4 regions of the Nocardia sp. NPDC127579 genome follow, and region 4 is predicted to be linked to each of the others. Evidence: riboswitches for the same ligand, from Rfam matches in the RefSeq annotation. Region 4 holds a riboswitch; each other region holds the start of a gene.

Region 1 (5,579 bases), on a different contig from region 4:
GAGGCCGGACATCGCCGCGCGCGGTAGCCGATCGGCTCGCGCTGGCGGGGACCGGAATCGCGCTGACCGGTTTCGGTGTGGCGCTGTACAACCGGGTCGCCGTGCGCCGGCTGGCCGTGGGGATCACAATCGTCGAGCCGGTCACCGTGTGCATCCCGGCGCGTGACGAGGCAGACCGGCTGCCCGCGCTGATCGGTGACCTGCGTGCGCAACTCGGTGTCGCCGACCTGCGCGTGCTGATCCTCGATGACGGGTCCGCCGACGGCACCGGCCCCGCGGCCGCGGCCGCGATCGGGAGTGATCCTCGTTTCCTGATGATCCGATCCGAGGACGAACCCGCGCCCGGCTGGACCGGGAAGGCGGCCGCTTGCGCCCGGCTCGCCGATCTCGTGGACACCGCGGCGCTGGTTTTCCTCGATGCCGACGTGCGGCTCGGCCCGGGGGCGATCGCCGCCGCCGTGCACGAATTGCGCAGGCGCGAGGTGGCGTTGGTGTCGCCGTGGCCCGCCCAGCGGGTCGGCTCGACCGCCGAGGCCTTGGTCCAGCCGCTGCTCTGCTGGTCCTGGGCCACCACGCTGCCGGTCACCGTGGCCAATCGCACGCGCAGACCGTCGATGGCCCTCGCGTGTGGTCAGTTCCTGGTCTTCGACACCGCCGCCTACCGCGCCGTCGGCGGCCACGGCGCGATCGCCGCCAGCCCGACCGAGGATCTCGATATCGCGCGCGCCCTGCGGCGCGGCGGCCGCCACACCGCACTGGTCGCGGCCGGAAGACAGGCCGAGACCCGAATGTATCGGGGTGCCACCGAACTCGACGCGGGCTACACCCGCTGGCTCTGGTCCGCCTACGGCGGTTCACCATTCGCCGCGCTGGCCGTGGGAGCCATTGCCGTCCTGGCCTATTGGGTGCCGCCACTGGTCGCCCTCGGCGGTTCCGGCCGGACCCGCCGGATCGGGTTCGCCGGTTACGCGGCGGCCGTCGCCGGTCGTCTCCTGGCCCGGTCCACCGAAACCGCGACCGGCCTCACGCGCACGGATGCTCTTGCCGCACTGGCCCATCCGGTCTCGGTAGGCGCGTATGTGATGCTCTCCCTGCGATCCCACCGAGCCCGTCGACTGGGCAACCTGGTGTGGAAAGGCCGTCGGCTACGACAGCCACCGGACTGAGGATCGGTCTCGTCGCGCGCGGGCCTACCTGCCACCGATCGCCCGGGTCGGTTCCCGGTGGCGGCGGCCGCGCCCGTCACGGCACATCGACGATGCCGATGGTCGGAAGGTAGAAGCAGGTCCGGGTATCGGTGCGGGAACTGCCGAATACCGCGGCCAGGACGGTGCCGCTGCCGGTGTCGACCGGGACGGCGCGGACGCCGGTGTCGGGGACGGTGGCGGTGAAGAGTTCGCGGACAGCCTGTTCGGCCAGCGGGCGTAGCAGGTCGGGTACGCCGGGTGACACCATGTGGGCGAAGACGTCGGTGAGCGGGCCCAGGGCGGCCAGGCCGCCGTCGCCGGTGGAGATATTGAGCCAGGCGACGCGCAGGGTGGGATCCTCGGCATCGTCGGAGGCGGCGGGGACGAAGGCGAACAAGGTCTGACCGGTCTCGACCGCGGTCAGGTCCAGGCCCGGGATGGTGAGCGTGTGGACAGGCCACGGGCCCGATACCGCACCGGCGAGGGCGGGGTCGTCCAGGGCCAGGCCCGTGTCGTCGCACAGGGTGGCCGTCGGATAGAGGAACGGGGTCACGCCGAGGGCTTCCAGGGCGGCGACCGCGGGACCGGCGGCACCCGGGCGGGCCACCGCCCCGCGCGGCAGGTCGAACGCGACGGACGCGTCGTCGATCGAGGCAACCGGGTGCTCCGGAGTCGCGGCGGCGGGGCCGATCGCGGTGACGGTGGCCATGGCGACGAGCGCGGCGAGCCGGCCGAGCGACCTCCGCGCACGGGAGGCATCGAGTTGAACGGGCACTGCGAACCTCCTCGACGGCGGAACGAGCGGAGGTTCAACGGTACGCCCGCAAACTCCGAAAACTTGGTATTTCCGATGTCGGCGGCGTGCGGACCGTAGAGCGGGGTCCGGACCATAATCCGCCCTCCCGCCGCTGGTGACCAGCACTGCGCTCACCGTGATTTCTACTCTTGTCACCGAGATCGCCTGCTACCCATGATGGTCCGGCAACCATCCAGAGCGATCGAGAGACCTGGCTCGCCGACATCGCAGCAACCCCCCGGCGCGCCGGGTGCGGGTGCTTCCGCCAGGACCGATGGAGGACCTACCGATGCGTCGCCCGCGCCGAATTCCCCGGAGTACCACCGTGATCCGCACCCGTCATCGCCTCGCCACCGTCACCGGCCTGCTGGCCCTCGCCGGCACCGTGGTCGCCTGCGGCGGCGACGCCGGCGGCACCCGGGCCGACGCGGGTCCCCCGCGGCCCGGCGGCACGCTGCGCTACGGCCTGTCCCAGGCGGCGTCGTGCTCGGACCCCGCGCAGGCGGGCAGCAACCAGACGCTCTACGTCACCCGGCAGATCGTCGACTCGCTGACCGATCAGGATCCGGCCTCCGGCGCGTTGCGCCCCTGGCTGGCGCGCAGCTGGGAGGCGAGTCCCGACGCCACGGTGTTCACCTTCCGCCTCGCCGACGACGTCACCTTCAGCGACGGCACTGCGCTCACCGCAGAGTCGGTGCGCGAGACCTTCGATTCGATCGTGCGGCTCGGCGCGGCCAAGGCCCCGCTCGGCAACGGGTATCTGGTGAACTACGTCGGCACCACGGCGGTGGACCGGCTGACCGCACGGGTCGAGTTCAGCAAACCCAACGCACAGTTCCTCCAGGCGACTTCGACGCCGCAACTGGGCATTCAGGGCGCGGCCACCACCGCGAAACCCGCCGAGCAGCGGTGCGACGGCAGCAATGTCGGATCGGGACCGTTCGTGTACACCGCCTATCGGCAGGACGTGTCGGCCACACTGCGCAAGCGAGCCGGATATGCCTGGGGCTCCGCGGTTTTCGCACACCAGGGCGAGGCCTACCTGGACGGCATCGAGTTCACCGTCGTCCCGGAGTCCGGCGTGCGCACCGGCAGCCTCACCTCCGGGCAGCTGGATGCGATCAGCGACGCGCTGCCCCAGGACCTGCCGCTACTGGAGGCGGCCGACGCGCGCCTGCTCACCGCCCCGAACCCCGGCATCCCGTTCGGCCTCCAGCCCAATCTGACACGCGGCCCGCTGCGCGATCCGCTGGTGCGCCAGGCGCTGCTGCCCGCGATCGACCGCCAGCAGCTGGTCGACACCGTGCTCGGCCCGCAGTTCAAGCCCGCGACCAGCGCGCTGGCCAGTACCACACCCGGCTATCAGAATCTGTCGGCGCGGCTGGCGCACGATCCGGCCCGCGCCCGCGCCCTGCTCGATCAGGCGGGCTGGGTGCCGGGCGGCGACGGTATCCGGGTGCGTGGCGGCGAGCGGCTCAGCTTCGGCGTGGTGTTCACCCAGGTGTTCGCGGGCAACAAGGCGATCCTGGAGCTGGTGCAGCAGCAGCTGCGCCAGGTCGGGGTGGAATTGCGGCTGGATCTGGTCTCGCTGGCCGAGACCACGGCGCGGCAGAACGCCAAGGACTACGACACCTACTACTACAACACCACGCGCGCGGACGGCGACATCCTCCGCAACGCCTTCACGGTGCAGGGACGCAATCTCAATGTGCGCGAACGTATTCCAGCACTCGACGACATCCTGGAGGGACAGTTGAGCGCCGGGGACCAGGCCGCGCGGCTCGCCCTGATCGGCACCGCGCAGGAGCGCGTGCTGGACGCGGGGCTGTGGATCCCGACCGTGGAACTGTCCCAGGCGATCGGGGCCGCACACACGCTGCACGACCTGAAATTCGAGGCGTCCGCGCGACTCCAGTTCTTCGACGCCTGGCTGAGCGAGCGCTGACCCGTGCCGCGATATCTGACAGCTCGTGCGGCACAGGCACTCTGGGTGCTGTGGGCCGCGTTCACCGTGTCCTTCGCGGTGCTCTACCTGCTGCCCGCCGATCCGGTGTCCATCGCCGCGGGCGCGGACCTCGGCGCGCCGACCGATGCCGCGGCGATCGCCGAATTGCAGGCCCGCTACGGCCTGGATCAGCCACTGTGGCAGCAGTACTGGACCGCGCTGACGCACGCGCTGTGCGGCGATCTGGGCCATTCCATCAGCACCGGCCAGCCGGTGACCGAGGCGATCGGCGAGGCGCTGCCCGCGACCCTGGGCCTGGCCGCGCTGACACTGCTCTTCGCCGTGCTTGGCGGCGTCGGGCTGGCGCTGACGGCTACCGCCACCCGGCGTCCGTGGCTGCGCGCCGCCCTCGCCGCGCTGCCCTCGATCGGCGTCGCGGTGCCCACCTTCTTCACCGGACTGCTTCTGCTGCAACTGTTCTCGTTCCGCTGGCGGCTCGCGCCCGCGTTCGGCGGACAGAGTTTCGCGGGCACCGTGCTGCCGGCGCTGACCCTGGCGCTGCCGATCGGCGCGGTGCTCGCCCAGGTGCTGATCTCCGGCGTGGAGTCCACCTGGCGGCAGCCGTTCGTGGATGTCGCACTGGCCAAGGGCGGTTCGCGCTGGTGGGTACGGCGCCGGCACGTGCTGCGCCCGGCCAGCGTGCCGACCTTCACCATCGCGGGCGTGCTGGTCGGTCACATCCTGGCCGGTGCCGTGGTGGTGGAGAGCGTGTTCGCGCGGCCCGGGATCGGGCGGCTCACCCAGAGCGCGGTACTGGCCCAGGACATTCCGGTGGTGCAGGGCGTCGTGCTGCTCAGCGCACTCATCTTCGTCGCGGTGAACCTCGCGGTCGATCTGATCTATCCGCTGCTCGACCCGCGCATCGCCGCCCGGCGCGACAACGCCGCGCCGACCATTCTCAGCACCACCGAGGAGGTGTCCGCCCGTGCCTGAGCACGATCCGACCCCACCCCCGCTCGATCTGCCCGCGACCGTCCTGGCCGAGCTCTTCGAGTTCACCCGGGGCCCACTCGCCGCCGGGTTCGGTTTCACGCCCTGGCTCCCCGTCGATCCGGCCGCGCCGCGGAGTTCTGGACGTTGGAGCTGGCTGCGTGCCGACGCCGAGTCACCGTGGGCCTTCGCGGCGATCGCGGAGGCGGTGCGCACCCATGGTTGATCTGCTCGGCAGACGCGCCGCCGTTCTCCCCCGGCCGCGACCGCTGTCCTGGATCCGGTTACGCGCCAACGCCTTCACGGTGCTCGCCGCGGTGGTGGCGCTGCTCGCGTTGGGCTGGGCGCTGTTCCCCTCGGTATTCGCCGGTGGTGATCCGCTGACCGGCGTTCCCGCGCAGAAGTTCCAGCCGCCCGGTGCCGAACACTGGTTCGGCACCGACAATCTCGGGCGCGACCTGTACACCCGGATCGTGCACGGCGCGAGCCTGTCGCTCTCGGCGACGCTCACCGCTGTCGCCATCGCGCTGGTCGCCGGGTCGCTACTGGGACTGCTGGCGGGTGCGGCGGGCGGCATCGTGGACACCGCGATCATGCGGGTGGTCGATGTGCTGCTGGCCATCCCGTCGCTGCTGCTGGCCCTGGCCCTGGTCACGGCGTT
Region 2 (5,579 bases), 800 kb from region 4:
CACCGAGCGCGTAGGCCGAGACCGCGTGCCCCGCGGTCGGCTCGGACACGTCCATGGCCTCGGCGATATTCGGCAGCAAACCCATGGACACGAACTCGGTGGTGCCGATCCCGAACCCGCCCAGCGCCAGCGCCAGCATGGCGGGCACGTGCCAGGTCGTCCGCTCGGCGTGCGGCGAAACGGTGGCTGCGGTCGGCGTAGTCACACCGTGGTCAACTATCCGGCGGCCGGATTCCCTCCCCACCCGGCGGTGAGCTTGCCCACGCGTTGCTAGCGGCCGCCGGGAAATCCGTGCTGCCGCCAGGCCTCGTAGACCGCCACGGCCGCGGCATTGGACAGATTCATCGAGCGCCGCCCGGGCAGCATCGGAATGCGGACCTGCGTGGTGAGTCGCGGATCATCGAGGACTTCGGCGGGCAGACCGGTGGGCTCGGTGCCGAACAGCAGGACATCGCCCGCGCGGTACTCGACCTCGGTGTAGTGCGTGGCCGCCTGGGTGGTGAAGGCGAAGACCCGCTCGGGCCGCAGCGCCGCCCACGCGGCGGCCAGGTTCGCGTGCACCGTCACCGAGGCCAGGTCGTGGTAGTCCAATCCGGCCCGGCGCAGCTTCGACTCCGACAGATCGAACCCGAGCGGTTCGATCAGATGCAGTTCGCAGCCGGTCCCCGCGACCATCCGGATCGCATTGCCGGTATTCCCCGGGATCGCGGGCTCATGGAACATCACTCGAAACACAACGCACCAGTCAACCAGGGCGCTGCGGTTACGACCGCTCCGGGAGCGCGCAGGCCCCGCCTTCACTCATCCCCGTGGGGCGTACTCCCAGGCCCTGGTTGATGCGGGCACGCTGGTTCTCCCAGGCTATCGCGGCGGCCAGTTCGGCCAGCTGCGCCTTGGACAGGTGCACGAGCAGGTCGGCGCGCACCTGATCGAGGTCGACCGCGGGGGTGACGGTCATGGCTTCGGCGAAGGCGAGTACCGATTTCTCCAGCTCGCTGTAGGCACTGCTGGCCCGGTAGCGCGGCAGGTCGGCGAGCTGCTGTTCGGTCAGCCCGGCCGAACGGGCCAGCGCCGATCCGATGTCGAGGCAGAACTCGCAGTTGATCAGCCCCGCGGTCTTCAGCTCGGCGAGTTCCTTGAGTCTCGGGTCCAGCTGATTGCTCAGCACCAGCACGCTCTCGTAGACGGCGACGCCGAACCCGATCAGGGGCCGGCGCAGCAACCAGCCGGGCAGGTCGGATCGATGCCGCTTTGCTTGTCTAAAAGCGTTGATGTAGTGACGAATTCGGGTGATTGCACGCATGGCCGGTACCCCTTCCATCGGTTTCCTGTTCCCACCGTACGCCTTAACTACGCTTTGTAGTAGCACTGCGCCGCCACGCCTTCTCGAATAGGGTTTCGACCATGACGAGCACTGCGCACAATCCAGCCGGATCCGAACCGCCCGCACCGGGTTTCGCGCACGCCACGGTCGCCACCGGTAGCCGGATCGTGCACCTGTCCGGGCAGGTCGGGGTCGACGAAGCGGGGCAGGTGGTGCCCGGGGGCCTGGCCGCCCAGACCACGCAGGCGCTGATTAATCTCGGGCGCGCACTCGAAGCGGCAGGTGGCAAGGCCGCGGATCTGGTGAGTGTCCGCTTCTATGTGGTGGATTGGGATCCCTCGAAGTTCGAGGCGCTCGGCGCCGCGGGCCTGGCGGCGCGCGAACACTACGAATTCCCGGAAACCACTGTCACTTTGGTGGGTGTGGCCGCGCTGTTCACCCCGGAGCACCTGATCGAAGTCGAAGGCGTCGCCGTCCTGGACTGACGCGGGGGCGCTGGCCGCGCGCCGGGTGCGCCTGCAAGAATCGGTGCGTGAACGACGTCGACTCCGCCGAACGGCAACCCAGCAGCGCGGGCGCGCAATTCCTGCGCGTGCACCTGCCGATGGTGGCGGTCGCCGTGGTCGTCGTCATCGCCGTGGTGTTCGTGGCCGGTGATCGATGGCGGCGCGGCGCGTTCTTCTTCGGCGGCGCCACCCTGCTGGCGGCCGCGCTGCGCCTGGCCCTGCCCACGGCGCGAGTCGGCCTGCTCGCGGTGCGCGGCAAGCCGTTCGACGTCGCGGCGCTGACCCTGCTCGGGTCGGCCATTCTCTTCATCGCCGCCACCATCAGCAGCCTCGGCGTGCAGTAGCGCGCCGAGTTCCGGTGCGTCAGCGGTTCTCCCGCGCCAGCCGCATGGTCTCGATGAGCAGCTTGGATACCGCGGCGGCCTCGGTGAGGAAGCCGTCGTGGCCGTCGCGGGAATGCACGACCTCGAGTCGCGCGCAACCGGGCAGCCCGTCGGCGAGCTCCTGCTGGGTACGCAGCGGGTAGAGCCGATCGGAGTCGACGCCGCCGACCACGCACGGCACCGGGGTCGACGCCAGCGCCGCCGCGATCCCGCCGCGACCGCGGCCGACATCGTGACGGTTCATCGCCTCGGTGAGCAGCACGTAGGTGGCGGGATCGAACCGGCCGCACAGTTTGCGGGCCTGATGCTCCAGGTAGCTCTGCACCGCGTAGCGACCGCCGCGCCACGGGTCCTCATCGCCCTGCGCGTGGTTCTCGAAACGGTGGTCCAGTTCGCCTTCGGTGCGGTAGGTCAGGTGCGCGATGCGCCGGGCCAGCCCCATGCCGCTCATCGGCGCCCGGCCGGTGCCGTGGTAATCACCGCCCTGCCAGTCGGGGTCGGCGGTGATCGCGGCGATCTGGGTGGTCTGGGTGCCGATCTGGTCGGCGGTGGCACGGGCGCCGACCGCGAGCACGAGCGCCGCGGACACTCGGTCCGGCGCCCCGATCATCCACTCCAGGACCCGCATGCCGCCCATCGAACCGCCGACGACCGCGGCCAGGCGGTCGATGCCGAGCAGGTCCATCAGCGCGACCTCCGCGGTCACCTGATCGCGAATCGAGATCTCGGGAAACCGCGAACCCCAGGGCTTTCCATCCGGAGCCGGCGAGGACGGGCCGGTGCTGCCCTTGCATCCGCCCAGCACGTTGGCCGCGATCACACACCACTCGTCGGTGTCGATGGGCGCGCCGGGACCGACCATGCCGTCCCACCAGCCGGGCAGCCGATGCAGGGTGTCGGGGGCGCCGACCACGTGCGAGTCACCGGTCAGGGCATGCTCGACCAGCACCACATTGTCCAGCGTGGGCGAGAGCTCACCCCAGCGCTGTACCGCGAGATGCACATCCGGGACCACGGCGCCGTTCTCCAAGCGCACGTCCCCGATCGGAACGGTGCCCAGACGGCCGTCCGGCGCGGGTAGTAGGCAGCGGGCGCTCGGTTCGGTCTCCACGGTCACGCCGGTCGGCCGATCACGGGGGAATACGCCGCTACCGCACCGCGGTGAAGATTTGCACACATGGGGGACCTCCTGAACAGCGCGCTTGCCCTCGTCCCTCGAGAGCCGGGTCATCACCCGGAGCACCCCACCGCTGCTGGAGGGTTGCCGACCAGCGAGCCGGGGCTTCGCGCTGGCACTCATGACCTAACGAACATGGTAACCGGCGGTCGGTCGACGTTTGAAATCACGTCGATCCGATTGGCGGGCGGGCTCAGTTCGCCGATGTCGCGCCGCAGATCCGACGCAGTTCGGCGAGGGCGCCGAGCACCGTCGCCCGGGTGGCGCGGGCGGCCTCCTCCGGATCGCCGGTCAGGATCAGTTCCTCGTCGGCGGCGAAGGCGATATGGCACATCATCTGCCAGGTGCCGATCGCCAGCCGCACGGTGAGCGAATCCGGTGCGACGCCGAGGCGATCGGCCAGGGCTCGCATGAGCGCGGCGGACTTGCGGTCGCCGTATTCCATCGCCCGGGTGTTGACCGCCGGGCTGCTGCGCGCGATGCGCTGCATCTTCTGGAATCGGCGTAGTGAGATGGGCGCGTCGGCGTCGGCGTGCGCCCCGGCCTCGACCATGTCCAGGAAGGCGGTGCACAGCCCGTCCAGCGGGTTGACGACCTCCGGCAGGTCGCGGAGCCGGGCCGCGACGGCCTGACCGAAGTCCTCCACCGGGCCGAGAATGATGTCCTCTTTGATCTCGAAATACCGGTTGACGGTGCGCGGCGAGACATCCGCCGCGTCGGCGATCTGCTCGACGGTCGTCGCCTCGAAGCCCTGCTCGTCGCACAGGTCCAGCGCCACCTTGATGATCCGCAGCCGGGTCTGCTGCTTCTTGCGTTCCCGCAATCCGGTGGGCGCTGAGTCGAACATGCCGCCACCTTAACGCAAGCCCGACATAGTCATGGCCGAATGAGTCAAATGTCGCATCGCGACATTTTTCTCTTGACGACAAAAGTCGTGCGATGCCAGGATCGACCTCGTCCTTCCGAAACAGCTCGTCCCAGATGAGGGAGAATCCCGTGACTCAAACTGCTCCTGCGGTGGACGTCCCCGAAAAACAGAGCGGTTCGGCACGGTGGTGGGCGCTCGGCGTGATCGCGCTGGCCCAGCTGATGGTGGTGCTGGACGCCACCATCGTCACCATCGCGCTGCCGTTCGCCCAACGTGACCTGCACATCAGCGACAGCAACACCCAGTGGATGCTGACCGCCTACACCCTGATCTTCGGCGGCCTGCTGCTGCTCGGCGGCCGCCTCGCCGACTACATGGGACGGCGCACGATCTTCATGGTCGGCCTGGTCGGCTTCGCCGCCGCCTCGGCCCTGGCCGGCCTGGCCCAGAACGGCCCCCAGCTGTTCGCCGGACGCGGTCTACAGGGCGCCTTCGCCGCGCTACTCGCCCCGGCCGCGCTGTCGCTGCTGTCGGTGACCTTCACCGAAGCCAAGGAACGAGCCCGCGCGTTCGCGGTGTTCGCAGGCATCTCCGCCGGCGGCGCGGCGATCGGCCTGATCGCGGGCGGCGCGCTCACCGAGTACGCGTCGTGGCGCTGGACGCTGCTGGTCAACACCCCGATCGCGATCCTTGCCCTGATCGGCGCGGTCGGCGTCATCGCCAAGGATGTGCCACTGCCCCGCACCGGCGGCTACGACGTGCCCGGCGCGATCACGGTCACCCTGGGCCTGATCGGCATCGTGTTCGGCTTCAGTCGCGCGGCCGAGCACGGCTGGACCGACATCACCACGATCCTGCCGCTCGGCGCGGGCGTCGTGCTGCTCGCGGCCTTCGTCGCCATCGAACGGTGGGTCGCCAATCCACTGCTGCCGCTGCGTATTCCGGGTGAGATCAACCGCGGCGGGGCACTGCTGGCGGCCCTGCTGATCCCGATCGCAATGTTCGCAATGTTCCTGTTCCTGAGCTTCTACTTCCAGAACGTGCTCGGCTACTCGCCGCTGAAGGCCGGTATCGCGTTCCTGCCGTTCCCGGTGGGCATCGCGATCTCGGCGGGCGTGACCAGCGCGCTGCTGCCCAAGCTCGGCCCGCGGCCGCTCATGGTCGCCGGCGCCGCACTGGGGGTGCTCGGCCTGCTGTGGCTGGCACAGCTCGGCTTCGGCGACAGCTACGCCGTGAGCGTGCTGCCCGCCCAGTTGCTGATCGCGCTCGGCATGGGCCCGCTGTTCGTCGGCATGCAGGCCGTGGCGCTGCACCAGGTGGA
Region 3 (5,579 bases), on a different contig from region 4:
GATCAGGCCGTCGACCAGATCAAGCCCTACCTGGACGCGGGCCTGAACCACCTGGTCTTCCACGCCCCCGGCCACGATCAGCGCCGCTTCCTGGACCTGTTCCAGCGCGACCTGGCACCCCGCCTGCGCGCATTGGGCTAGGTCATCTGACCAGCAGTTGTCCACACCCCCCGACTTATCCACATTCGATGAATCGGGGGGTGTTTCCTTTTCCAGGACCGACAAGCATTTGGGCAGAACGCAACTGACCACGCTTGTACGATCAGGGGAGGATCTCGACATGGCCGATCTCGAAAACCGGGTAGCCAAGCTGGAGGTACGCATGGACATCGGAGGCGCACGCGACTCCGCGACCCTGACGGTGATCGGAGAAAAGCTGGCCGACCTGGACACCAAGCTCGGCCAGGTACAGGAGACCGTCACCAACCTGGCGATAAAGGTCGAAAACCTGGAAACCAAGGTCGACAACCTCGAAACCAAGATGGACGCTGGGTTCGACGAAATCCTGCGGCGGCTGCCGCAGGATTAGCCGGTTCAGCGCAGGGCGTGGTCCAGGTCGCCGAGCAGGTCCTCGATGTCCTCCAGGCCGATAGAGATGCGGACAACGCCGTCGGTGAGGCCGATCGTGGCGCGGCCCTCGGGGCCCATCGCCCGGTGGGTGGTGGTGGCCGGGTGCGTGATCAGGGTCTTCGCATCGCCCAGGTTGTTGGAGATGTCGATGATGCGTAGGCGGTTCAGCACCTCGAAGGCGCGCTTCTTCGCCTCGCCGTCGGCTGCGTTCAGCTCGAAGGTGACCACCGTGCCGCCCGCGCTCATCTGGCTCTTGGCCAGCTCGAACTGCGGATGCGATTCCAGGTACGGGTAGCGGACCCAGTTCACGGAGTCGTTGTCCTCCAAGAACTTCGCCACCCGCAGCGCCGAATCGGCGGATTGCCGCACGCGCAGCGGCATCGTCTCCAAGCCCTTGAGCAGGGTCCACGCGTTGAACGGGCTCAGCGCCGGACCGGTGTGGCGCATCAGGTTCTTCACCGGTCCGTCGATGTAGTCCTGCGCGCCCAGGATGGCGCCGCCGAGGACCCGGCCCTGTCCGTCGATGTGCTTGGTGCCCGAGTAGACCAGCACGTCGGCGCCCAGCTCGAAGCCGCGTTGCAGCAGCGGGGTGGCGAACACGTTGTCCAGCACCACTTTCGCGCCCGCCGCGTGCGCGAGCTCGGACACCCGGCGCACGTCGACCAGGGTCTGCATCGGGTTGGCCGGGGTCTCGAAGAACACCGCCTGGGTCGGCACCGACAGCGCCTGCTCCCACTGGTCCAGATCGTCGCCGTCGACGAAGACCGTCTCCACGCCCCAGCGCGGCAGGATCTCGTTGCACACCACGAAGCAGGAGCCGAACAGGCTGCGCGCCGCCACCAGCCGGTCACCGGCACCGAGCAGCGCGCCCAGTGCGGTGAACACCGCCGACATGCCGCTGGCCGTCGCGAAGCAGGCTTCGGCGCCGTCGAGCAGCCGCATCCGCTCCTCGAACATGGCCACCGTGGGGTTCCCGTATCGCGAATAGACGAAATGCTCGATCTCACCGGTGAACGACTGCTCGGCCGCCTCGGCGCTCTCGTAGACGAAGCCGGAGTTCAGGAACAGCGCCTCCGAGGTCTCCTCGAAACCGCTGCGCCGCAGGCCGCCTCGGACACCGAGCGTCGCCGGGCCGACACCTTCGGGCAGCGGCTTGTCGAACGCACCACCTGTGATCATGACTGCTGCTCCTTCGCCGAACTCGGGCTCACGACTGCTTCCACGGCAGGCCGCGGGCGCGCCAGCCGGAGCCGCCGCGGTGGCCGTCCGCGTCGAGCGGGCCTTCGAAGCCCTCGTCCACGTTGTAGGCCGGCGCGATGCCGAGCTGGGTGGCCACGGTCGCGGCATGCGCGGAGCGCTGGCCGGAGCGACACAGGAACACCACGGGGGCTTCCGGCGCGCGGCCGTCCAGTGCCTTGCCCAGCTGGTCGGCGAAGGCCTGGTTGCGCGTGCCGGTGCCGTCCACCCATTCGATGAGCACGGTGGGGCGCTCGATCGCGGTGGTGTCGGGTACGCCGACGAAACGCCATTCGGCTTCGGTGCGCACGTCGACCAGGACGGCTTCGGGGTGCTCGCGCAACAGGTCCCACGCCTGCTGCGGGGTGATGTCACCGGCGTAACTCATTGCGATCCTCCTGTGAATCCGCACTTGCCGCATCGGGGTTCGGATGCGTGCCAGGTCGTCACCCGGAGCACCCCACCGCGGAGGAGGGTTGCCGACCAGCGAGCCGGGGCTTGGCGCTGGTGCTCATGACCTGGACTGAGATTGCCTGGGCAGGTGCCGGGCTGTCAAACACCTGATTCGTTTCAGCCGCAGACCAGCCAGTTGCCGTCGGCGCGGACCAGATTCCAGGTCTCGGTGGTCTCCTTGCCGTCGGCCTTGGTGGTGACGGTGGCCTTGGCCCGGTCCCCGTTGACGCTCTGGCCCTCGATCCTGGCGATCTCCACCGACTTTCGGCCGCCGGCGCCGAATTGCGCGGCCAGCGGCGACTTCGCCTCGTCGAATCCGGCGCACGCGGTGCCGGGGGCGGGTACGTCGTCGCTCTGCGCGCGGCCGCCCACGTAGTTGCTGACCGCCGCGGAGATGCGGTCGGCTTCTGTGACATTTTTCTCAGCGGGCGACAGCAGACCGCCGGCGAACACCGCGATCAGCACGATCGCGGCGAGGATGGCGGCGGCGATGAACGGCGTCATGGACCGCTGGTCGGTCTGATCGACGGCGATCGGCTCGTCCTCGGGCTTGGGCTGCTGCTCGGTCATCCGCCCATGATCCCTTATGCCTGGTCGGCGGCACCCGTGCAGTCCACCGCGCGCGACACCGATAGAATCGCGAGACCGCAGTCTCGCGGCCATCACCGTGGCTGCGGGGTGCGGACAGCGACCTGGAAGCCGCGCAGTTACGAGCCAGCAGCACCAGTGTCCGCATCGGCAGGGGCAACCGCAGCGCTGCGTCGACTTAGCCTAGGCTAAATAGGACGCCATTATTTTTCGACCGAAGGTGCGCGTAAGAGATGACCGAACAGAGTGCAGCCACTCGCCCGCTCCGCATCGCGATCGTGGGCGCAGGACCGGCCGGTATCTACGCCGCCGACGCGTTGATGAAATCCGACGCCGAGGTGAGTATCGACCTCTACGAGCGCATGCCCGCGCCGTTCGGTCTGATCCGCTACGGCGTCGCGCCGGACCATCCGCGGATCAAGGGCATCATCACCGCCCTGCACAAGGTGCTCGACAAGGAGCAGGTGCGTCTGCTCGGCAATATCGATTACGGCACCGACATCACCCTCGATGATCTGCGCCGCTTCTACGACGCGGTGATCTTCTCCACCGGCGCCAACGCCGACCGCGCCCTCGACATCCCGGGCATCGACCTGGACGGCTCCTACGGCGCCGCCGACTTCGTCTCCTGGTACGACGGCCACCCGGATGTGCCGCGCGAATGGCCGCTGCACGCGGAGAAGGTCGCGGTGCTCGGCGTCGGCAACGTTGCGCTGGATGTGGCGCGCGTGCTCGCCAAGACCGGCGACGAACTGCTGCCGACCGAGATCCCGCCGAACGTCTACAACGGCCTCAAGGCCAACAAGGCGCTCGAGGTGCACGTCTTCGGGCGGCGCGGCCCGGCGCAGGCCAAGTTCACGCCGCTCGAGCTGCGCGAGCTCGACCACTCGCCGACCATCGAGGTCATCGTCGACCCCGAGGACATCGACTACGACGCCGGCTCCGAGGCCGCGCGCCGGCACTCCAAGCAGGTCGACATGGTCGCCAACACGCTGGAGCAGTGGGCGATCCGCGATCAGGGCAACCGCCCGCACAAGCTGTTCCTGCACTTCTTCGAGTCGCCCGCCGAGGTGCTCGGCGAGGACGGCAAGGTCGTGGGCCTGCGCACCGAGCGCACCCAGCTCGACGGCACCGGCAACGTCAAGGGCTCCGGCGAGTTCCGCGAGTGGGACGTGCAGGCCATCTACCGGGCCGTGGGCTACCTGTCGCAGAACATCACCAACCTGCCCTTCGACGACCAGGCGGGCACCGTGCCGAACGAGGCCGGTCGCGTGCTGGCCGACGAGAACGCCGACGGCGCCGCCCGGTACATGCCCGCCACCTATGTGACCGGCTGGATCAAGCGCGGCCCGGTCGGCCTGATCGGCCACACCAAGGGCGATGCCAACGAGACCGTGGCCTGCCTGCTCGACGACAGCGTGAACTTCACCCCGGCCGAGCAGCCGGAGCTGGACGCGGTCACCGAGTTCCTGGAGGGCAAGGGCATTCCGTTCACCACCTGGCAGGGCTGGTATCGCCTGGACGCGCACGAACGCGCGCTGGGTGAGCCGGAGGGCCGCGAGCGGGTCAAGGTCGTCGAGCGCGAGGACATGCTGCGCGCCAGCGAACCGCACAAGGTCTGAGCCGGCGGTTCCACGGCAGCGAAATCTCTGTAACTGAGGCATTCTGTACAGGTGTTCGATGCCCATGTCCACATCATCGATCCGCGGTTCCCGCTGATCGAGAACGAGGGCTACCTGCCCGACCCGTACACCATCGCCGATTATCGAAAGCGGATGGCGCGCTTCGATATCGGTGGTGGCGCCGTGGTCAGCGCGTCGTTCCAGGGCACCGATCAGACCTGGATGAAGGCGGCGCTGGCCGAGCTCGGCCCGGGCTGGGTGGGGGTGACCACGCTGAACCTGGACGCTTCCGACGAGGAGATCGTCGAACTGGATCGAGTCGGCGTGCGTGCTCTGCGTTTCAATCTCAAGCGCGCCGCCGCCGACATCACCGGCATGACCTTGCAGGCGCTGCGCGCCTATGACCTGGTCGGCTGGCATGTCGAGGTCTATATCGACGGGCAGATGCTGGCCTCGCTGCAACCGGTGATCTCGAAACTGCCCGCGTTGTCGGTGGATCATCTCGGCATGTCCGACGAGAGCCTGCCCTACCTGCTGGATCTGGTGGATCGCGGAGCCCGGGTCAAGGCAACGGGTTTCGGCCGCGTGGCCATGCACGTCCCCGACACCATTCGCCGGATCCACGCGGTCAATCCGCAGGCGCTGATGTTCGGCACCGACCTGCCCGGCACCCGGGCGGGCCGCCCCTTCGAGGACTCCGACGTCGATCTGATCTGCGATGTGGTCGGTACCGACATGTTCGCCGTCCTGGAGGACAACGCCCGCGACTTCTACCGGCTCCCGCCGCGCATGCGCTCGCTCCCGCCGCTGCACCGCGGGGACCCGCCGACCCTTCCGCTGCGCCGCGAGGACCTCCCCCGCCTCGACCCCGACGCGACCTTGCCGCTGCCGGTCATCGAGCCTTAGGCCACGAACACACCCACCAGCCAGACTCCGCTCGCGAGCAGCGCGCCCAGCAATTCGATCAGCATCGACAGCCCAACGCCTTTGAGCGCGTGTTTGGTCGACTGCCACGCCGGTTCACCCTGCCCGAGCCGCTGATGCTCGGACAGATATACCCCGAGCACGAACCCGACGAACAGGCCGACCACCGGGATGACGAAGAACCCG
Region 4 (5,579 bases):
TCCAGGAATTCGGCCAGCGCGCCGAGGCGCGGATGATCGTAGAGATCGGCGACCGCCACCCGCGGGTAGCGTTCGCGCAGCGCCGCCACCAGCTGAGCGGCCGACAGCGAACCGCCGCCGAGGTCGAAGAAGTCGCTGCCCGCTCCGGTGGCCTCCGCGCCGAGGATCGAATCCCACAGCCCCGCGACCCACTGCGCGGTCTCGGAGAGCCCTGGGTCCGCGTCGGCGTCTTTGTGCTTGGGTAGCGGCCACGGCAGGGCGTCGCGGTCGACCTTGCCGGAGGTGCGGGTGGGCAGCTCCGCCACCACCGCCAACCGTGGTACCAACGGTGCCGGAAGCTGGTCCGCCAGCAGGGATCTGGCAGCCGCGGCGTCGAAGTCCGGGCCCGGACCGGTCAGGTATCCGACCAGGATCTTGTTGCCCGCCTTCGTGGTCCGAATCGCCGCCGCCGCGCCGGTGACGCCGGGCAGGTGCTGTAGCGCGTTGTCGATCTCACCGAGTTCGATCCGCCGCCCGCCCAGCTTGATCTGATCGTCGGCCCGGCCGAGGAAGACCAGGCCCTGCGGGTCGTTGCGGACCAGATCGCCGCTGCGATAGGCGCGCTCCCACCCGACCGAGGGCAGCGGCGCGTATTTCTCCGCGTCCTTGGCCGGATCGAGATAGCGCGCCAGCCCGACACCGCCGATGACGAGTTCACCGGATTCGCCCGCCCCCACCGGGTTTCCGGCCGCGTCCACCACGGTGAGATCCCACCCGTCCAGCGGCAGGCCGATCCGGACGGGCCAGGTGCCATCGAGCAGCGCGGCGCACGCGACCACCGTGGCCTCGGTGGGGCCGTAGGTGTTCCACACCTCGCGCACCGAGTCCGGATCCCGGTTTCCCGCAAGCTTTTCCGCGAGTTCCGGCGGCACCGCCTCGCCGCCGAAGATGAGTAGTCGGACCGAGTCCAGCGCTTCGGCCGGCCAGGTGGCGGCCAGTGTCGGCACGGTCGACACCACGCTGATCTCCCGGCGCACCAGCCACGGCCCCAGATCCGCGCCGGTGCGCACCAGCGCGCGCGGCGCCGGGACCAGGCAGGCGCCGTGCCGCCAGGCCAGCCACATTTCCTCACAGGAGGCGTCGAAGGCCACCGACAGTCCGGCCAGCACCCGGTCACCCGGGCCGATCGGAGCGTCCTGGAGGAATAGCCGGGCCTCGGCGTCGACGAACGCCGCGGCGTTGCGGTGGGTGACCGCGACGCCCTTCGGCGTCCCGGTGGAGCCCGAGGTGAAAATGATCCAGGCGTCGTCGCCGGGGGTCGGCAGGTTCGTGGATTCGGCTGCGCCCGTAGCATTTTCGCCGCGCTCGATCCCCGCGGCGGTAACGATCGCGCTGACTCGCGCCTCGCCGAAGACCAGCCGGGCCCGCTCGTCGGGATCGTCGGCGTCGACCGGCACGTAGGCGGCACCGGCGTGCAGTACGGCAAGAATCGTGACGTAGAGCTCGCTGGTCCCCGAGGGCATCCGCACCCCGACCCGGTCGCCGGCGCGGACGCCCGCGGCGGCCAATCGCCCCACCACCGTGTCGATCTCGGCCAGCAGTTCGGTGTAGCCGAGCACCGTGGTTCCATCGTCGAGGGCGGGCGCGTCGGGGTAGGTGGCGGCGGTGGCGGCCAGGATATCGACCAGTGTCCGTGCGGGCGGCGCGAATTCCGCGCGCAGCAGCGGATCCGGGAGCGCTCCCCCGCTCGCTACCGCATCGACCTCCGGCTGGAGCATCCGTCCTGCCCACCTCTCATCGACCTACCAGCGCCGAGCTTCCGCGTCGAAACCCTCGTCGCACCCGGCGGCCGCCGGGTGCTGCGCGCGGTCCCGGTTAGCCCGGGACGGCGCAGATGATGCACGACCAGGGTTACCAGTGGGCAAACAAGGCGGTGACCAACTGTCCACGGTACCTCCGGTACCGGTGCCGACGCTGGACGCTAGGCGGCCGAGGTCGCGGTGCCGATACCGAGCGCGGCGAGGATTCCGGCGGAGACCTGCTCGAGCCGGTCCCGCACCGCGGGGCGCCGCAGCAGCGCCACGGCGCGGGACGCGAGCACCGCGACCAGCACCATTTCGATGGCGGCGATACCGGATTCGATGGCGCCGAGGGCCAGCGTGCCGGCGAAGGTGACCTCGGTGAGGAATTGCGGCAGCACGGCCAGATAGAACAGCCCGACCTTCGGGTTGAACAGACAGGAGACCAGCCCGGCGGCGAACGCCGAGCGAATGGGCGCGGGCACGGGCGTGGCCGCCTGCCCCGCCTGGTCCGCCGCCCCCGCCCGGCGTTGCTTGCGCAGGTCGATCAGCGCGCGAATTCCCAAGTACAGCAAGTACATTCCGCCGATCAGCTTGAGCAGCCGATAGGCCGTGGCCGACTGCTCGAGCAGAGCGGCGACCCCCGCCGCGACGACCACCGCCCAGACCAGGCCGCCCAGCGCCGAACCCACCGCCGCCGCGATCCCCGGTCGGGCATCCGCGAACGAGTAGCGCAGTACCAGGAAGGTATCCGGGCCGGGCGTGATCGAGAGCAGGATGCACAGGCCGATGAAGCTGAGCAGCAGCGAGGGAGTCACCTCTCCATGGGACCGCATTCGCCCCAAGAATGCAAGGTTATTCTCTCAATTGCATTTTCATGCAGTGCGCGACTCGGCGAAACTGCGGTTGACAGGCCGCCGATACGTCTGCCACTCTCGTTTCAGGTCATGAGTACCAGCGCTAAGCCCCGGCTAGCTGGTCGGCAACCCTCCTCCGCGGCGGGGTGCTCCGGGTGACGACCCGGCCGTTCGCCCACTCGGGCGCGGCAAGCGCGGACTCGACCGATCTCTCGATTGCGGGTCCCTGAATCGACGGGATTTTCGTGATGACCACTGTGGCCACCCAGACCTGCGCCCCGCTCGCCCGCGTCTCCGGCGACGACCTCCAGGTCCCCCTGGTACAGGGCGGCACCACCACCTACGCCAACTTCGACTACGCCGCCAGCGCACCCGCGCTGGCCCAGGTCACCGACCGGGTCCAACAGCTGCTGCCGTTCTACGCCAGCGTGCACCGCGGCGCGGGCTACGCCTCCCGCGTCTGCACCGAGAGCTACGAGTCGGCGCGCGGCTCGGTCACCCGTTTCCTGGACGCCGAGGACGACCAGGTCGTGATCTTCACCCGCAACACCACCGACTCGCTGAACCTGCTCGCCGCCTGCGTCCCCGGCGACACCGTGGTCCTCGACATCGAGCATCACGCCAACTTCCTGCCCTGGACCCGCCATGGCCGCCGCGTCGTGCGCGCCGCCGACACCCTCGAGGAGACCGTCCGGCTGCTGGTCGCCGAACTGTGCAGCAAGCCCGCCGCGCTGCTGGCCGTCACCGGCGCCTCCAATGTCACCGGCGAGGTGCTCCCGCTGGACCGGCTCGCCCAGATCGCGCACCAGTGCGGCGCGCGCATCCTGGTCGACGCCGCACAGCTGGCGCCGCACCGCCGAATCAGCCTGCGCGACACCGGCATCGACTATCTCGCGTTTTCCGGGCACAAGCTCTACGCCCCCTTCGGCGCGGGCGTGCTGGTCGGCCGACGCGACTGGCTCGATAGGGCCGAACCCTATCTGGCCGGTGGCGGCGCGGTCCGCGAGGTCACCACCACAGACGCGCGCTGGGCGCCCGCGCCGCAGCGCCACGAGGCCGGGTCGCCCAATGTGCTCGGCGCCGCCGCCCTCGCCGCGGCCTGCGACGCCCTGTGTCAGATCGCCCCCGAAACCCTCGTGGCCCACGAGCGCACGCTCGCGGACCGCCTGCGCGCTGGCCTGGCCGCCATTCCGGGAGTCACCCAGTTGCGGCTGTGGTCCGACAGCCCCGACATCGTCGGCATCGTCGCGTTCACCCTCGACGGATTCGCGCCCGGCGAAGTCGCCGCCTACCTGTCCGCCGAACACGGCATCGGCATTCGCGACGGCCGCTTCTGCGCCCATCCCCTGCTCGCTCGCCTGGGCCTGGACGGCGCGCTGCGCGCCAGCGTCGGCCTCGGCACCGGCACCGCCGATGTCGACCGCCTGATCCAGGCCGTCGCCACCCTGGTCGAACAGGGCCCCACCTGGTCCTACGCCAAGACCGACGGCCTGTGGAACCCCACCCCCGAAACCCGCGACTTCGCCGAGGGCAACGCGGGCGCGGCCGCCTGCCTCTGACACCGAGCACTACGCTGAGCGGCGATGGGTACGCCGCAGACCAGACACAGCTACGCCGGACAGTCGGTCCCGGAACGCCGCGCCGAACGGCGCGCCCTGTTCATCGACGCGGCACTGACCGTGTTCGCCGCCAGATCGTATGCGAAAAGCTCTGTGACAGAGATCTGTTCGGCGGCGGGACTGTCCCGGCGGCAGTTCTACGAGGAGTACTCCAGCCGCGAGGACCTGCTGATCGCCGCCTACGACGCGGCGCAGCAGGCCGCGCGGACGGCCGTCGCGGCGGCCGTGGCCGAGCATCCCGGCGGTTCGGCTCGTGAGCTGGTATCGGCCGGTCTGACCGCCTATTTGCACGCGGTGGTCACCGATATCCGCCGCGCCAAGATCGCCTACGTCGAGATCGTCGGCGTCAGCGATCGCGTCGAACAGCACCGGCTCGATGTGCGCGATGAATGGGCGCGCACCATCGAGGCCATCGCCTCGAACATCCCCGAGGTCCACGCCCCCGCCTGCGGCTGGCCCACCGCCATGGCCGGATTCATCGGTGCGCTCAACGGCGCGGCGCACCACTGGAGCATGGACGAGCACCGGCCGCCCGTCGGAGCACTGGTCGACATGCTCTCGACGCTGCTGTTCGCCTTGCTGATTCCCGACCACTGATTGCGATCCCCGTCACGTTCGTGCCATAGTTGCCCCCACCATTGAGACGCAGGTGTCTCAATGCGAAGGCAAGGATGTGGGTCGAGGGATGACCATGTGGAGATCACGCGCGCTACGCCGCACCGCGGCCGCGCTAGTCGGAATGAGCGCGCTACTGGCCGGAACCACCACGGCCGTCGCGGAACCGGAAACCCAACCGAGGATCCAGGCCCCGGCCCCGGTCCCGCTGCCACCGGAATTCGACGCCGCGTTCTACCAGCCGCCCGCCGACGTGGTCGCGAACACCCCGCCCGGCGGGCTCATCGCGGCCCGGCAGATCACGGTCGCCAACCTCGGGATCATCCCACTCAACGTCGACGCCTGGCAGGTCTCCTACCGCTCCAACAACACTGCCGGACAACCGATTCCGTCCGTCGCCACCTTGCTCAAACCGCGCGGCGTCAGTCCCGAGCCCCGCAAACTGCTGTCGGTGCAGATCGCCGAGGACTCGCTCGCGGGCTACTGCGCGCCGTCCTACGCGCTGCAATTCCTGTCCGTCGCCAGCTTCGCCGGTCAGATCGTGGCCCCCGCCGAATTCGTCTTCGCCCAGGCCGCGCTGCAACAGGGCTGGGCCGTCGTCATCCCCGACCATCAGGGACCCAACTCGGCGTACGCGGCCGGGCCGCTCGCCGGGCGGATCACCCTGGACGGCATCCGCGCGGCCACCGCGTTCGAACCGCTCGGCGTCG

Evidence for each region. Region 4 has a riboswitch for S-adenosylmethionine ahead of ACFVMC_RS04385 (aminotransferase class V-fold PLP-dependent enzyme). Riboswitches for the same ligand answer to the same signal wherever they lie in the genome.
Region 1: it holds a riboswitch for S-adenosylmethionine, as region 4 does, so the genes downstream of both, ACFVMC_RS17655 (ABC transporter substrate-binding protein) here and ACFVMC_RS04385 (aminotransferase class V-fold PLP-dependent enzyme) in region 4, are expected to answer to the same signal.
Region 2: it holds a riboswitch for S-adenosylmethionine, as region 4 does, so the genes downstream of both, ACFVMC_RS01315 (homoserine O-acetyltransferase) here and ACFVMC_RS04385 (aminotransferase class V-fold PLP-dependent enzyme) in region 4, are expected to answer to the same signal.
Region 3: it holds a riboswitch for S-adenosylmethionine, as region 4 does, so the genes downstream of both, ACFVMC_RS24830 (rhodanese-like domain-containing protein) here and ACFVMC_RS04385 (aminotransferase class V-fold PLP-dependent enzyme) in region 4, are expected to answer to the same signal.

The regions. Positions count from the first base shown of each region.
Region 1 is NZ_JBHXVZ010000004.1:483,476-489,054, reverse strand. Features, by position in the region: gene ACFVMC_RS17665 (glycosyltransferase) at 1-1,166, shown strand, start outside; gene ACFVMC_RS17660 (hypothetical protein) at 1,243-1,962, opposite strand; SAM riboswitch class I at 2,170-2,264, shown strand; gene ACFVMC_RS17655 (ABC transporter substrate-binding protein) at 2,273-3,928, shown strand; gene ACFVMC_RS17650 (ABC transporter permease) at 3,932-4,921, shown strand; gene ACFVMC_RS17645 (hypothetical protein) at 4,914-5,144, shown strand; gene ACFVMC_RS17640 (ABC transporter permease) at 5,137-5,579, shown strand, end outside.
Region 2 is NZ_JBHXVZ010000001.1:253,609-259,187, forward strand. Features, by position in the region: gene ACFVMC_RS01290 (MFS transporter) at 1-205, opposite strand, end outside; gene ACFVMC_RS01295 (tRNA (cytidine(34)-2'-O)-methyltransferase) at 271-735, opposite strand; gene ACFVMC_RS01300 (carboxymuconolactone decarboxylase family protein) at 764-1,303, opposite strand; gene ACFVMC_RS01305 (RidA family protein) at 1,405-1,809, shown strand; gene ACFVMC_RS01310 (DUF3017 domain-containing protein) at 1,929-2,174, shown strand; gene ACFVMC_RS01315 (homoserine O-acetyltransferase) at 2,194-3,330, opposite strand; SAM riboswitch class IV at 3,407-3,517, opposite strand; gene ACFVMC_RS01320 (TetR/AcrR family transcriptional regulator) at 3,584-4,237, opposite strand; gene ACFVMC_RS01325 (MFS transporter) at 4,372-5,579, shown strand, end outside.
Region 3 is NZ_JBHXVZ010000007.1:417,268-422,846, forward strand. Features, by position in the region: gene fgd (glucose-6-phosphate dehydrogenase (coenzyme-F420)) at 1-141, shown strand, start outside; gene ACFVMC_RS24820 (hypothetical protein) at 281-529, shown strand; gene ACFVMC_RS24825 (O-succinylhomoserine sulfhydrylase) at 535-1,749, opposite strand; gene ACFVMC_RS24830 (rhodanese-like domain-containing protein) at 1,778-2,194, opposite strand; SAM riboswitch class IV at 2,210-2,325, opposite strand; gene ACFVMC_RS24835 (hypothetical protein) at 2,377-2,829, opposite strand; gene ACFVMC_RS24840 (FAD-dependent oxidoreductase) at 3,081-4,469, shown strand; gene ACFVMC_RS24845 (amidohydrolase family protein) at 4,521-5,375, shown strand; gene ACFVMC_RS24850 (DUF456 domain-containing protein) at 5,372-5,579, opposite strand, start outside.
Region 4 is NZ_JBHXVZ010000001.1:1,051,208-1,056,786, forward strand. Features, by position in the region: gene ACFVMC_RS04375 (Pls/PosA family non-ribosomal peptide synthetase) at 1-1,757, opposite strand, end outside; gene ACFVMC_RS04380 (LysE family translocator) at 1,961-2,596, opposite strand; SAM riboswitch class IV at 2,722-2,836, shown strand; gene ACFVMC_RS04385 (aminotransferase class V-fold PLP-dependent enzyme) at 2,884-4,194, shown strand; gene ACFVMC_RS04390 (TetR/AcrR family transcriptional regulator) at 4,219-4,851, shown strand; gene ACFVMC_RS04395 (lipase family protein) at 4,940-5,579, shown strand, end outside.